4 regions of the Streptococcus sp. SM5 genome follow, and region 2 is predicted to be linked to each of the others. Evidence: riboswitches for the same ligand, from Rfam matches in the RefSeq annotation. Region 2 holds a riboswitch; each other region holds the start of a gene.
The links. A riboswitch is a leader RNA that binds a small molecule or an ion and turns the genes downstream of it on or off. The one in region 2 is predicted to bind thiamine pyrophosphate.

Region 1 (3,118 bases), on a different contig from region 2:
CTTGGAAAGATTTCTTGAAAAGCTTGAGACGGCCTGCCGTTCAGGGGTTACCATAGTCCAATTACGAGAAAAAAATCTCACAACCAATCAATATTATCAACTGGCAAAACAAGTCAAGGAAATAACAGATGCCTATCAGGTACCCTTGATCATCGATGATCGTTTGGATGTCTGTCTTGCAGTTGATGCTGCAGGTCTGCATATCGGAGATGATGAATTACCCGTTTCGGTTGCCCGCAAAGTCCTTGGTCCTGAAAAAATCCTCGGTGTCACTGCTAAAACGGTTAAAAGAGCCCTCGAGGCAGAAGAAGGAGGTGCGGATTACTTGGGGACAGGAGCCATTTTCCCGACTACGACCAAGGAAAATGCGCCTATCACCCTGATTTCAACCTTGAAGACAATCTGCCAAAGGGTCGCTATTCCAGTAGTTGCTATCGGAGGTTTGACGTCAGAGAATATTGAACAGCTTATTGGCACGGGCATAGCTGGAGTAGCAGTCGTACGCGATCTGATGCAGGCAGAAGATATAGAGGCAAAAACGCAAGCCTTTTTGACAAAGTTGGATGACATTATTTTCTAATTAATACTCAATGAAAATCAAAGAGCAAACTAGGAAGCTAGTCGCAGGTTGCTCAAAGCACAGCTTTGAGGTTGCAGATAAAGCTGATGTAGTTTGAAGAAGTATAAAAACTCTCTAATTCCCTTAAAGCGGGAACTAGAGAGTTTTTTTAATCTTTAAAACTTGTATGGTTGACTGGGCCAGAACCATGACCGAGTTGAGGGGCGTCTTGGATGGCTTTCGTGATAAAGGCCTTGGCCTTATCAACTGCCTGATAAAGGCTTTTTCCCTTGGCTAGTTCAGCAGTAATCACTGCAGCAAAGGTACATCCAGTACCATGTGTATGACAGGTTTGAATTCGTGGACTTTCCCAGACAAATTGGTCATCCTTGGTAAAGAGGAAATCCTTGGCACCGCCTTCGAGATGCCCACCTTTAATAACAACAGACTGAGGACCAAATTCTTTTAAAATCAGGCGACCAGCACGCTGCATGTCTTCAGGATCATGGATTGAAAAACCAACAATCTCTTCTGCCTCAGGAAGATTGGGTGTAATAATAGTTGCAAGGGGAAGTAGATTTGTTTTTAGGTAGTCTCTGGCACTGGTATCAATCAGGGTGTCTCCGCTTGTTGCGACCATAACAGGGTCAAGGACGTAGGGACAATCCAGCTTTTTAAGATAGGGCTGGATGATTTCCATAATTTCGGTAGTTGCCAACATCCCAGTTTTTACAGCCTGAGGTGGGATATCCGAAAAGACACTCTCCAATTGGGCTTTCAACATTTGAGGAGAAACGTGCTCGATTAATTGAACGCCTCTGGTATTTTGAGCGACAAGACTGGTCACAACGGCCATTCCATAGACATCTCTAGCTTGGAACGACTTTAAATCAGCCATAATGCCAGCACCACCACTAGGGTCAGTCCCTGCAATGGTCAAAGCAACAGGTAAATAAGTCATCTAAAACCTCCCAACCAACTGAAGTTTGTATTCTCAAGAACAAGCAAGTCTGTTTTAGGAAGGTAATAGAAGACTGCTAGTCCCCATTATCATTTCCACTTCCATCAGCTAGCATTACCTAGATTGAGTCAAAGGGTCTAACAGTCGTTAATCTCAGCTTTACGCACCCCTAGTGGTTGTTTTCTTTTTTCTTTAGTATAGCATATTTTTATAGTTTATATAGTAAGATTTGACTGAAAATCCTTTATCAAATGATTAAAATTCAATTTTTCAAAGAAAAGATTAATTTCATAGTTGACAAATGTAGATTTTAAGAGTATACTGATAATTGTAATTGACAAATGTAGATTTTGGAGGTGTGCTAATGCAGATTTCAGATGCAGAATGGCAGGTCATGAAGATTATTTGGATGCAAGGAGAGCAGACTAGTACGGATTTAATCAGGGTTCTAGCGGAGCGGTTCGACTGGTCCAAGTCGACCATTCAAACTCTTTTGGCTCGTTTGGTTGAGAAAGAGTGTCTGACAAGGAAAAAAGAAGGCAAGTCTTTTGTTTATTCAGCCCTTTTAACTTTGGATCAAAGTCGGGATTTGCTTGTCCAAGATATCAAAGACAAGGTTTGTTCCCGTAGGATTAAGAACTTACTGGTTGATTTGATTATGGAATGTGATTTTACTCAGGCTGATTTGGCAGGCTTGGAAGCTGTGATTTCTGAGAAGAAATCAAGCGCTGTGACAGAAGTAAGATGTAATTGTATGTAAAGGAGACGTCATGTTAAATAGTATTGTAACCATTGTTTGTATTGCCCTTATCGCGTTTATCTTGTTTTGGTTTTTCAAAAAGCCTGAAAAATCTGGACAAAAGGCCCAGCAAAAAAAGGGCTACCAAGAGATTCGAGTGGAGGTCATGGGGGGCTATACGCCTGAGTTGATTATCCTCAAGAAATCAGTGCCAGCCCGCATTGTCTTTGACCGCAAAGATCCTTCACCATGTTTGGATCAGATCGTATTTCCAGACTTTGGTGTACATGCGGATCTGCCAATGGGGGAAGAGTATGTAGTGGAAATCACGCCTGAGCAGGCTGGAGAGTATGGTTTCTCTTGTGGCATGAATATGATGCACGGTAAGATGATTGTAGAATAGGAGAATGATATGACTGAAATTGTAAAAGCAAGTCTTGAAAATGGTGTTCAAAAAATCCGTATCACGGCAGACAAAGGCTACCATCCAGCCCACATTCAACTGCAAAAAGGAGTTCCTGCTGAGATCACCTTTCACCGTTTGACACCTTCAAACTGTTATAAGGAAATTCTGTTTGAAGAAGAAGGCCTCTTGGAACCAATCGGCGTGGATGAAGAGAAGACAATTCGTTTTACCCCTCAAGAATTAGGTCAACATGAATTTTCTTGTGGTATGAAGATGCAAAAGGGAAGTTATACAGTTGTTGAGAAGACTCGAAAATCTCTATCACTTTTACAGCGTTTTTGGATTACTAGTATCTTTACTGTGCCTCTTGTAATCCTCATGATTGGGATGTCGACAGGAGGAATTAGTCACCAAGTCATGCGTTGGGGCACCTTTTTAGCCACAACACCGATT
Region 2 (3,118 bases):
ACATCTACTCCAGCTTCTTTGAAATAACCTTTTTCCTTGGCAACATAAAGCCCTGTGTGGTTGGTATTTGGTGTCCAGTCTAGGATAAAGTCAATCTTCTTGAGTTCTGCCTCTTTGTTGTCCTTAGAAGCAGTTCCTTGACCACAAGCTACAAGCACAACAGCTACAAGAGCTGTCACAAGCGTTAAAAACACTTTCCATGTTTTCTTCATTTTGATTTCCTCTTTTCTTTTTTGAAACATCCTTATTCTACGAACGTTTCCATTTAATCACATATTTTTCGCTGACATCGACCAATTTCATACCAAGAAGGCTGATAATCGATACCAGAATGATAATAGCGAACATGGTATCATACTGAAACAGTTTCTTGGACTGAATCATATAAACACCTAGTCCTTCAAATCCTCCTAACCACTCAGATACCACTGTTGTGATAAATGCGTAGGAAACACTAACTCTCAGACCTGCATAAAAGTAGGGCAGGCTGACTGGAATTTTAAAATGCCACAGGATTTGCCAAGGCTTGGCCCGCATCAGACTAAACAAGGTCAGCATATCCTTGTCACAATGCCTAAAACCGTCCAAAATACTGACGATTATAGGAAAGGTTGTCGTCAGGATAATCAAAACAATCTTGGGCAAAATCCCATAACCTAGCCATAAGACCAGAATAGGAGCTATGGCAATGGTCGGAATGGTCTGAACAACCACCATCATAGGGTAAATCAGGTCATTGAGCCAAGTTAAACTGTCCATAAGCACAGCCATGAGACAGGCAATCAAGACTCCCAAAACCAGCCCCAGTAAAGCCACTCTCAAGGTCGCCCAGCTATGGTGCCAGAGAAATTCTCTATCCCGAACAAAGGCCTGGAAAATTTCAAGAGGTGTCGGCAGGATAAACTTGGGGAGAAGTTTAAGAAAACCTGCTAACTGCCAGATTGACAAGACTCCTAGAAAGCCCAATAGACTAATGTGTCGTCTCAGTATACTTTTCAAGTTTCTCATCAATACTTAAAATCTCTCCTACATTTATTTTGACATTGGCAAAGACATTATCTGCCTCACGCCCTGCCATTTCTAGCGATTCTTTAAGAATGCGCATGAGCTCATCAAACTCCCCTTCCAAGACCGTTTCAAATGGTGTCACTACCATGGTCACTTCTTGAGCTTGCAGATAAGCAATAACCTGATCGATAACAGTAATCCGATCAATCCCCTGTGATAGGGGTAAAACTTGCAAGGCAATGCTTGCTTTCATAACAACCTCCTCTTCTCGTTTTCCTCTTTATAAAAAGAAAAACCTTTACCATATATGGAAAAGGTCAAGATTAGACTAAGTATCGTTCCCTACGCTGGCATTACCCAGATCAGGTGCGGTCGAAGTTTAACACTTCCTCTCAGACTGTACACAGACTCCCATATATTATATGGACATATGATAGCGCAAAACAAAAAAAATGTCAAGGAAACTGCTTACAGAAAAACATGAAAAAGAGTTTGAAAACAAATGCTTCAAACTCTATATAGCTTTTTTATTTAGCCTCGTACCATGTTGCCCCTTCATTTTCATCTGCGATGAGGGGAACACTGAGTTGAATGGCTTCTTCCATAGTTTGTTTGACCAATTTTTTCATCTCTGCTAGTTCCGATTTAGGCACTTCAAGGACGATTTCATCGTGCACTTGCAGAAGCATCTTAGTCTGATAACCACCTGCAACCAAGGCTTTATCCAGCTGGATCATGGCAATCTTGAGAATATCTGCTGCCGAACCCTGGATAGGTGAGTTAATGGCAGTTCTCTCAGCAAAACCACGAATGTTAAAGTTACGCGAATTGATATCCGGCAACTCACGACGACGCTTGAAGAGGGTCTCTACATAGCCCTTATCACGCGCCTCACGCACCACTTCATCCATATAGTTTTTAATACCTGGGAAACGTTCAAAGTAGGTATCAATGTAGGCTTTGGCTTCCTTACGGCTAATGCCCAAATTATTCGACAAACCAAAGTCTGAAATACCGTAAACCACTCCAAAGTTGACAGCCTTGGCATTACGACGGTCGTTTGCAGTCACATCCTCAGGACGCTCAATACCAAAGACACGCATGGCTGTCGAAGTATGGATATCTGCCCCCTCTTGGAAAGCCTTAATCAAGTGCTCATCATTAGAAATATGCGCCAAAACGCGCAATTCAATCTGCGAGTAGTCCGAACTGAGTAGTACACTATCCTCCCACTCTGGCACAAAAGCCTTACGAATAAGACGGCCTTGTTCCAATCGTACAGGAATATTTTGCAAGTTTGGATCCACACTAGACAGACGCCCAGTCTGGGTCAAATCCTGCACATAGCGCGTGTGAATCTTGCCATCAGCCAAAATCCAGTCCTGCAAGCCAATTACATAAGTAGATTGAATCTTAGCAATCTGACGATAGTCTAGGATTTTCTTAACAATCGGAGCAATAGGAGCCAGGCGCTCCAGGACATCCACCGCTGTCGAGTAACCTGTCTTGGTTTTCTTAGTGTATTCTAGAGGAAGTCCCAATTTTTCAAAGAGAAGCACGCCCAACTGCTTAGGAGAATTGATATTAAATTCCTCACCAGCTAGTTCGTAAATCTCTTGTGTTAGTTTTTCAATGACAAGCTCATTTTCAGCCTGCATCTCAAGCAAGGTCTCTTTCTTGACCGTAATCCCAGCAATTTCCATCTTGGCAAGAACAAAGGCTAGAGGTTGCTCCATATCATAAAGAAGGTCTAACTGCCCATTTTCACTGAGCTTTTCAAGTAAAACAGGTTCTGTTTCAACCAATACAGCTACCTTGCGAGCCAAATGCTCCAAGAATTTTTCCCGTTCAGGAAGAGCCTTCTTGACACCCTTGCCATAGAAAGTCTCATCATCAACCAAGAAAGTCTGACCATACAGTCTAGCAATGGTTGAAATTTCATTGTCTTCTACAGTTGATAATAAGTATTTAGCCAAGCGGCTATCAAAGGAAGGAGCCTGCAAATCCACACCAAAACGACGCAAGAGAACCTTGGTTTTTTTAAAATCATAAATTTTCAAAGATGTTTTTTCTAAGAAATCCTTGAAAATAGGTTCCTGAAAAAGCTCAA
Region 3 (3,118 bases), on a different contig from region 2:
TAGCAAATGGCGCCTTGCCATTGATTACCAAGTCAGATGAGCTTTCTTCTGGTGGCAATTTCAAGTCAACATCCACTCCAGCTTCTTTGAAATAACCTTTTTCCTTGGCAACATACAACCCTGTGTGGTTAGTGTTTGGTGTCCAGTCTAGGATAAAGTCAATCTTTTTGACTTCTGCTTCTTTGTTATCCTTAGAAGCTGTTCCTTGGCCACAAGCCACAAGCACAACAGCTAGAAGAGCTGTTACAAGCGTTAAAAACACTTTCCATGTTTTCTTCATTTTTTTATTTCCTCTTTTCTTTTTTCAAAACGCTCTTTAAGTGCGTTTCCATTTAATCACATATTTTTCACTGATATCGACTAGCTTCATACCTAGAAGGCTAATCAGCGATACCAAAATAATAATCGCGAACATGGTATCATACTGAAACAGTTTCTTGGACTGAATCATGTAGACACCTAGTCCTTCAAAGCCTCCCAACCACTCAGATACAACTGTTGTGATGAAGGCATAGGAGACACTGACCCTCAGACCTGCATAAAAGTAGGGCAGGCTGACAGGGATTTTAAAATGCCAAAGGATTTGCCAAGGATTTGCTCGCATCAGACTAAACAAGGTCAGCATATCCTTGTCACAATGCCTAAAACCATCTAAAATACTGACGATAATAGGGAAGGTAGTCGTCAAGATAATCAAAACAATCTTGGGCAAAATTCCATAACCTAACCATAAAACTAGAATAGGGGCTATAGCAATTGTCGGAATGGTCTGAACAACCACCATCATAGGGTAAATCAAGTCATTTAACCAGCCCAGACTATCCATAAGGACGGCCATGATACAGGCTATCAAGACACCCAACACCAAACCGAGTATAGCTACTCTCAAGGTTGCCCAGCTATGGTACCAGAGAAATTCTCTGTCACGAACAAAAGACTGAAGGATTTCAAGTGGTGTCGGCAATATAAACTTTGGTAAGAGTTTTAAGAAACCCGCTACCTGCCAAAGAAATAAGACACCCAAAAATCCTAGCAGACTAATATGCCGTCTCATTATATTTTTCAAGTTTCTCATCGATGCTTAAAATCTCTCCTACATTTATTTTCACATTGGCAAAAACATTGTCTGCCCCTTGACCTGCTACTTCTAACGCTTCTTTTAGAATGCGCATAAGTTGATCAAAGTCTCCCTCTAAAACTGTTTCAAAGGGTGTCACCACCATGGTCACTCCTTGAGTTTGCAGATAATCAATGACCTTATCAATTACCGCTATACGATCAATCCCCTGTGATAAGGGCAGGACTTGTAAAGCAATGCTTGCCTTCATTAAAACCTCCTTCTAATTTACAGTTTTCCTTTGTAAAAAAAGAAAAACCTCTTTCATATATGAAAAAGGTGCAAAATTAGGCCAAGTATTCGTTCCCTACGCTGGCATTACCCAGATCAGGTGCGGTCGAAGTTTAACACTTCCTCTCAGACTGTACACAGACTCCCATATATTATATGGATATATAATAGCTTAATAATGGCCTAATGTCAAGGTTTCTGCTCATATAAAAAGAGGCGTTCATTCGCCTCTTACACTAATATTATTTGCATTTCAGCCATTTTATTTACAGCATAGGCGCAAATAACTGTGTCACTTCTTTTATCAACATTTGATACCAAGTAGGATTTATGGTGTCAGAGAAGATTTCTTGAGATTGTTCAAAAATATTTTCAAAATCCTTGTGAATATCTGCTATTGAATCTGTTTTGTACAGTAATACTGCATTTTCATAGTCGTGAACCAAACTACGATAATCTAAGTTAATCGTACCTACAGCTGCAAACCGACCATCAACAATGATTTGTTTACTATGAACAAATCCAGGAGTATATTCGAAAATACGTACCCCAGCTGATAAAAGATCAGGATAAGCTCCTCGTGTTACAAGTTGAATGAGTTTTTTATCCGGTATATGGGGGGTAACTATTCTTACATCTACACCGCGCATAGCTGCATTTTTTATATCTTCCGTCAAATCATAATCAATGATTAGATAAGGAGTTGTGATATAGACGAAATCTGTTGCCTGATTGATAAGGTTTTGATAAACTATTTTCCCTACCTTAGATTTATAAATTGGCTTAGGTCCGCTTCCATAAGGAATGCATAAGCCAGAAGCCGAAACAGCTTGATTCTCTATACGATATTGGTCAAAATTACTAATATCTCCACCGTTAATATACCAGTTCATAAGAAATAATCTTGTAAAGGCTTGAACAGCCGGACCGTCTATCCTAATACCGGTATCTTTCCAATGACCAAAACGTTCAATATGATTGATGTACTCATCCGCTAGATTGATTCCCCCAGTATAGGCAATCTGCCCATCGATCACTAAAATTTTACGGTGATCACGGTTATTGTAAGCTACTGTCATACGAGGAATTACTTTATTAAACTTATGTGCCTCAATCCCTTTGGATCTCAAGTATAGTGTATAATCTCCTGGCAAAGTAACCATACAGCCAATATCATCGTAGAGCATCATAATTTCAACGCCCTGATCAGCCTTTTCTTCAAGAATCTCACGTATGCTGTCCCACATCACCCCTTCGTCAACTATGTAGTACTCAAGAAAAATAAACTTTTCTGCACTTCTTAAGTCCTCTAACATTTGCTGCCACATATCTTCGCCAGAAGAAAAAAACTTAGAAGCAGTTTGGTCATAGACCTCTGAATTACTATCCATGCTCAGCAAAGATTTTATAATACCATAAGCTGACTTATCCCGCTCCTGTAGATGCTGATGGAGGTCGTTACCATTATCTTCATGAAATGCGATAGTGTTTAACTCCTGAAGTTGTTTCAGTTCTTTTTTTGATAATCTTCTCTCACCAAACATGATATAAAGCAATGGACCAAATACCGGAACGAAAGCAACTAAAAGCCAAGTAACTTTGCTCTCTGGAGTCATAGTCCTATTAACAATAGACAGAATGGTCGCTACACTTATCAATACAACAAGAATAATCCACCAAACATGTGGAACAATCTGACTTAAGAATAGAAACAAACCAAAAATCAGAATTAATTCTATCAGTATGATTGTTATACTAAAACCATACTTT
Region 4 (3,118 bases), on a different contig from region 2:
TAGATAGTGCGGGCGTAGATAATATTGATGAAATTGCTCTAGCAGCAAATAAGAAGTTCAATATTCCTATAATAGTAACAGGTGAAGTGGATGCCATTGCGGTAAATGGAGAAGTGGTAACGATTCATAATGGTAGTTCCATGATGCCAAAAGTTATTGGAACTGGATGCTTATTAGGTGCTGTAGTAGCAAGCTTTATCGGACTTGAAAAAGGTCAAGAATTGAAATCATTAGAAACAGCAATGTTGGTTTACAATATCGCTGGAGAAATGGCAGAAAAACGTCCAAATGGGCATCTTCCTGGAACATTTAAAGTTGAATTTATAAATGCCTTATATGAGATTACAGACGAAGATGTAAAGGAATTCAAAAGAGTGAAGTAAAATGTTTCATAAAGAATTACTAAAACTATATTTTATTTGTGGAACGACTACTTGCCAAGGAAAAGATCTATATACGGTCGTTGAGGAAGCCTTAAAAGGTGGTATAACCTTATTTCAATTCCGTGAAAAAGGTGAGGGAGCCTTAGACGGTAAAGAAAAAGTCGAATTAGCAATAAAACTACAGAATCTTTGTAAAAAATATAATGTTCCATTTATTGTTAATGATGATATTGAGTTAGCATTAGAAATAGATGCTGACGGGGTACATGTAGGACAGGATGACCTTGGAGTTGATGAAATTAGAAAATTGATGCCAGATAAAATAATTGGTCTCTCTATAAAAAACGAGGACGAATTTCAACAATCAAAAGTTGAATATGTAGATTATGTGGGTGTTGGTCCTGTATTTGATACCCAGTCAAAGGGCGATGCTGGTGGTGCTATAGGTTATGAAGGTCTTAAATTGATGAGAAAACTACTGCCACAAATGCCCTTAGTTGCAATTGGTGGGATACAGACGCAACATATTAAAGACATTATGAAGACCAATGTTGACGGTGTTTCAATCATTTCAGCAATATCGTATGCAAAAAATATAGAAAAAACTGTTCGAGAAATGAGTGAACAATAGGTATCTATCCTTGGATTCTAAGTAAGTGGAAGTTTTCCTTTTCTAAAAAGATATGTCCAGATTTAGTTTAAATAGCTAATCTATCAAACAAGACATTTGGTTTTTGCAAAAGAAAGACTTGCTATCTTTGTGAGTGCAAGAGTGTGTTTCCCAGTTCAATTTCTTGAACTAGAATAAATCGTTTGTTATAATATTTATATAATTAAATAATAAAGACATTTGGGGTGCTTTAGGCTGAGATGATACCCATTGAACCTGATACAGTTAAGACTGGCGAAGGGAAATGTGAAATGGTTTTGTATTTATAGAAACTAACCATCTAATCTTGTAAGCTGAACTCTAATTCCTATCTGTAATTAGAGTTTTTTCTTTTACGAAACTGGATGAAGATGATACAAAGCATTTAGGTAGGTCTCCTTGAATGCCCCACTTTTCTTTAAAAAAGGAGTTTTTTATGTTGAAAAAATGGCAATTAAAAGATGTTATCTTACTTGCTTTCTTGTCTATCTTTTTTGGTGGCGTTTTTGTGGGATCTGGCTATCTGTTTGATATCCTCACTCTGATTTTAGCCCCTCTTGGCTTGCAGGCCTTTGCCAATGAAATCCTCTTTGGTCTCTGGTGTATGGCTGCGCCCATTGCGGCCATCTTTGTTCCAAGAGTGGGAAGCGCAACGATTGGAGAAGTGCTAGCTGCGCTTGCTGAAGTCCTTTATGGTAGCCAATTCGGTCTAGGTGCCCTTTTGTCTGGCTTGGTTCAAGGTTTGGGAAGTGAACTTGGTTTTATCGTAACCAAGAATCGCTATGAAAGTTGGCTCTCTCTAACTGCCAATAGTATTGGGATTACGCTTGTTAGCTTTGTCTATGAATACATTAAGTTAGGTTACTACGCCTTTTCAGTGCCTTTTGTCCTTTCCTTGCTTGTGGTGCGCTTTATTTCTGTCTTTTTCTTCTGTACTATCTTGGTTCGTGCCATTGTCAAACTTTATCATCAGTTTGCAGCTGGGGGCAAGGCATAGATGGGGCTGGAACTACGAGCGATTCAGTCCCCAATCTTCTCTGAGCCGATTGATTTTACTTTTCATGCGCAAGCCTTTACCTTGTTAGTTGGGAGCAGTGGTTCGGGAAAATCTAGTCTCTTTCAAATGATTGCCCAAGTCAGTTCTCTTCCCTATAGCGGTCAAGTCCTGATAAATGGGAGCGAGGTCAGTCAGCTTTCTATCGTCGAACGTGTCCAGACGGTTGGTATTCTTTTTCAAAATCCCAATCATCAATTTACCATGGAGAACTTGTTTGAGGAGCTGGTTTTTACCTTGGAAAATATCGGGCATCCCGTTCAGGAAATTGATTCTAAAATAGCAGAGGTTGTCCAGCAATGTCGCTGCGAGAAGATCTTGCACCGTCCCATCCATCACTTATCAGGTGGGGAAAAGCAAAAGGCTGCTTTGGCTGTTCTCTTTGCTATGAATCCTAGGGTCTATCTCTTGGATGAGCCCTTCGCTTCTATTGACCGCAAGAGTAGAATCGAGATATTGGAGATTCTAAAAGAGTTGGCCTCTAATGGGAAGACAGTTATTTTGTGCGACCATGATTTATCTGATTATGAAACCTATATCGACCATATGGTGGAGCTAAGAGACGGACAACTAAGGAAAATAAATCAAATCCCTACCTCTGAGCTGACACAGGCTGTTTCAAAGGAGATTGCTTCTAGTCCAGAACTATTTCATATGGATCGTGTGACTTGTGAGCTGGGTAATTACCCCCTCTTTTCGATTGTGAATTTTACATTTTACCAAGGAATTTCCTGTATCCTGGGTGACAATGGTGTCGGGAAATCAACCCTCTTTCGGTCTATTCTTCAATTTCAAAAGTATAAAGGACGAATTACTTGGAAGGGGACAGTCCTGAAAAAGAAAAAGAGTTTGTATCGTGACTTGACGGGTGTTGTTCAGGAAGCTGAGAAGCAGTTTATCAGAGTCAGTCTGCGAGAGGAACTTCAATTAGATGGACCTGATTCTGAAAGAAATCAACGAATTCTCCAAGCTTTACGATATTTTGATCTGGAGCAGGTACTCGATAAGAGTCCCTATCAATTAAGTGGTGGT

Region 1: it holds a riboswitch for thiamine pyrophosphate, as region 2 does, so the genes downstream of both, thiD (bifunctional hydroxymethylpyrimidine kinase/phosphomethylpyrimidine kinase) here and PAN07_RS05995 (thiamine-binding protein) in region 2, are expected to answer to the same signal.
Region 3: it holds a riboswitch for thiamine pyrophosphate, as region 2 does, so the genes downstream of both, PAN07_RS13200 (MTH1187 family thiamine-binding protein) here and PAN07_RS05995 (thiamine-binding protein) in region 2, are expected to answer to the same signal.
Region 4: it holds a riboswitch for thiamine pyrophosphate, as region 2 does, so the genes downstream of both, PAN07_RS08370 (ECF transporter S component) here and PAN07_RS05995 (thiamine-binding protein) in region 2, are expected to answer to the same signal.

The regions. Positions count from the first base shown of each region.
Region 1 is NZ_JAJNSC010000009.1:62,578-65,695, forward strand. It holds gene thiE (thiamine phosphate synthase) at 1-580, shown strand, start outside; gene thiD (bifunctional hydroxymethylpyrimidine kinase/phosphomethylpyrimidine kinase) at 729-1,520, opposite strand; TPP riboswitch at 1,604-1,701, opposite strand; gene PAN07_RS08410 (CopY/TcrY family copper transport repressor) at 1,885-2,280, shown strand; gene PAN07_RS08415 (cupredoxin domain-containing protein) at 2,291-2,662, shown strand; gene PAN07_RS08420 (heavy metal translocating P-type ATPase) at 2,672-3,118, shown strand, end outside.
Region 2 is NZ_JAJNSC010000006.1:37,633-40,750, reverse strand. It holds gene PAN07_RS06005 (ABC transporter substrate-binding protein) at 1-212, opposite strand, end outside; gene PAN07_RS06000 (ABC transporter permease) at 250-1,008, opposite strand; gene PAN07_RS05995 (thiamine-binding protein) at 971-1,261, opposite strand; TPP riboswitch at 1,331-1,433, opposite strand; gene polA (DNA polymerase I) at 1,536-3,118, opposite strand, start outside.
Region 3 is NZ_JAJNSC010000019.1:61,048-64,165, forward strand. It holds gene PAN07_RS13190 (ABC transporter substrate-binding protein) at 1-280, opposite strand, end outside; gene PAN07_RS13195 (ABC transporter permease) at 317-1,075, opposite strand; gene PAN07_RS13200 (MTH1187 family thiamine-binding protein) at 1,038-1,328, opposite strand; TPP riboswitch at 1,405-1,507, opposite strand; gene cls (cardiolipin synthase) at 1,615-3,118, opposite strand, start outside.
Region 4 is NZ_JAJNSC010000009.1:56,431-59,548, forward strand. It holds gene thiM (hydroxyethylthiazole kinase) at 1-383, shown strand, start outside; gene thiE (thiamine phosphate synthase) at 385-1,014, shown strand; TPP riboswitch at 1,225-1,313, shown strand; gene PAN07_RS08370 (ECF transporter S component) at 1,469-2,029, shown strand; gene PAN07_RS08375 (ABC transporter ATP-binding protein) at 2,030-3,118, shown strand, end outside.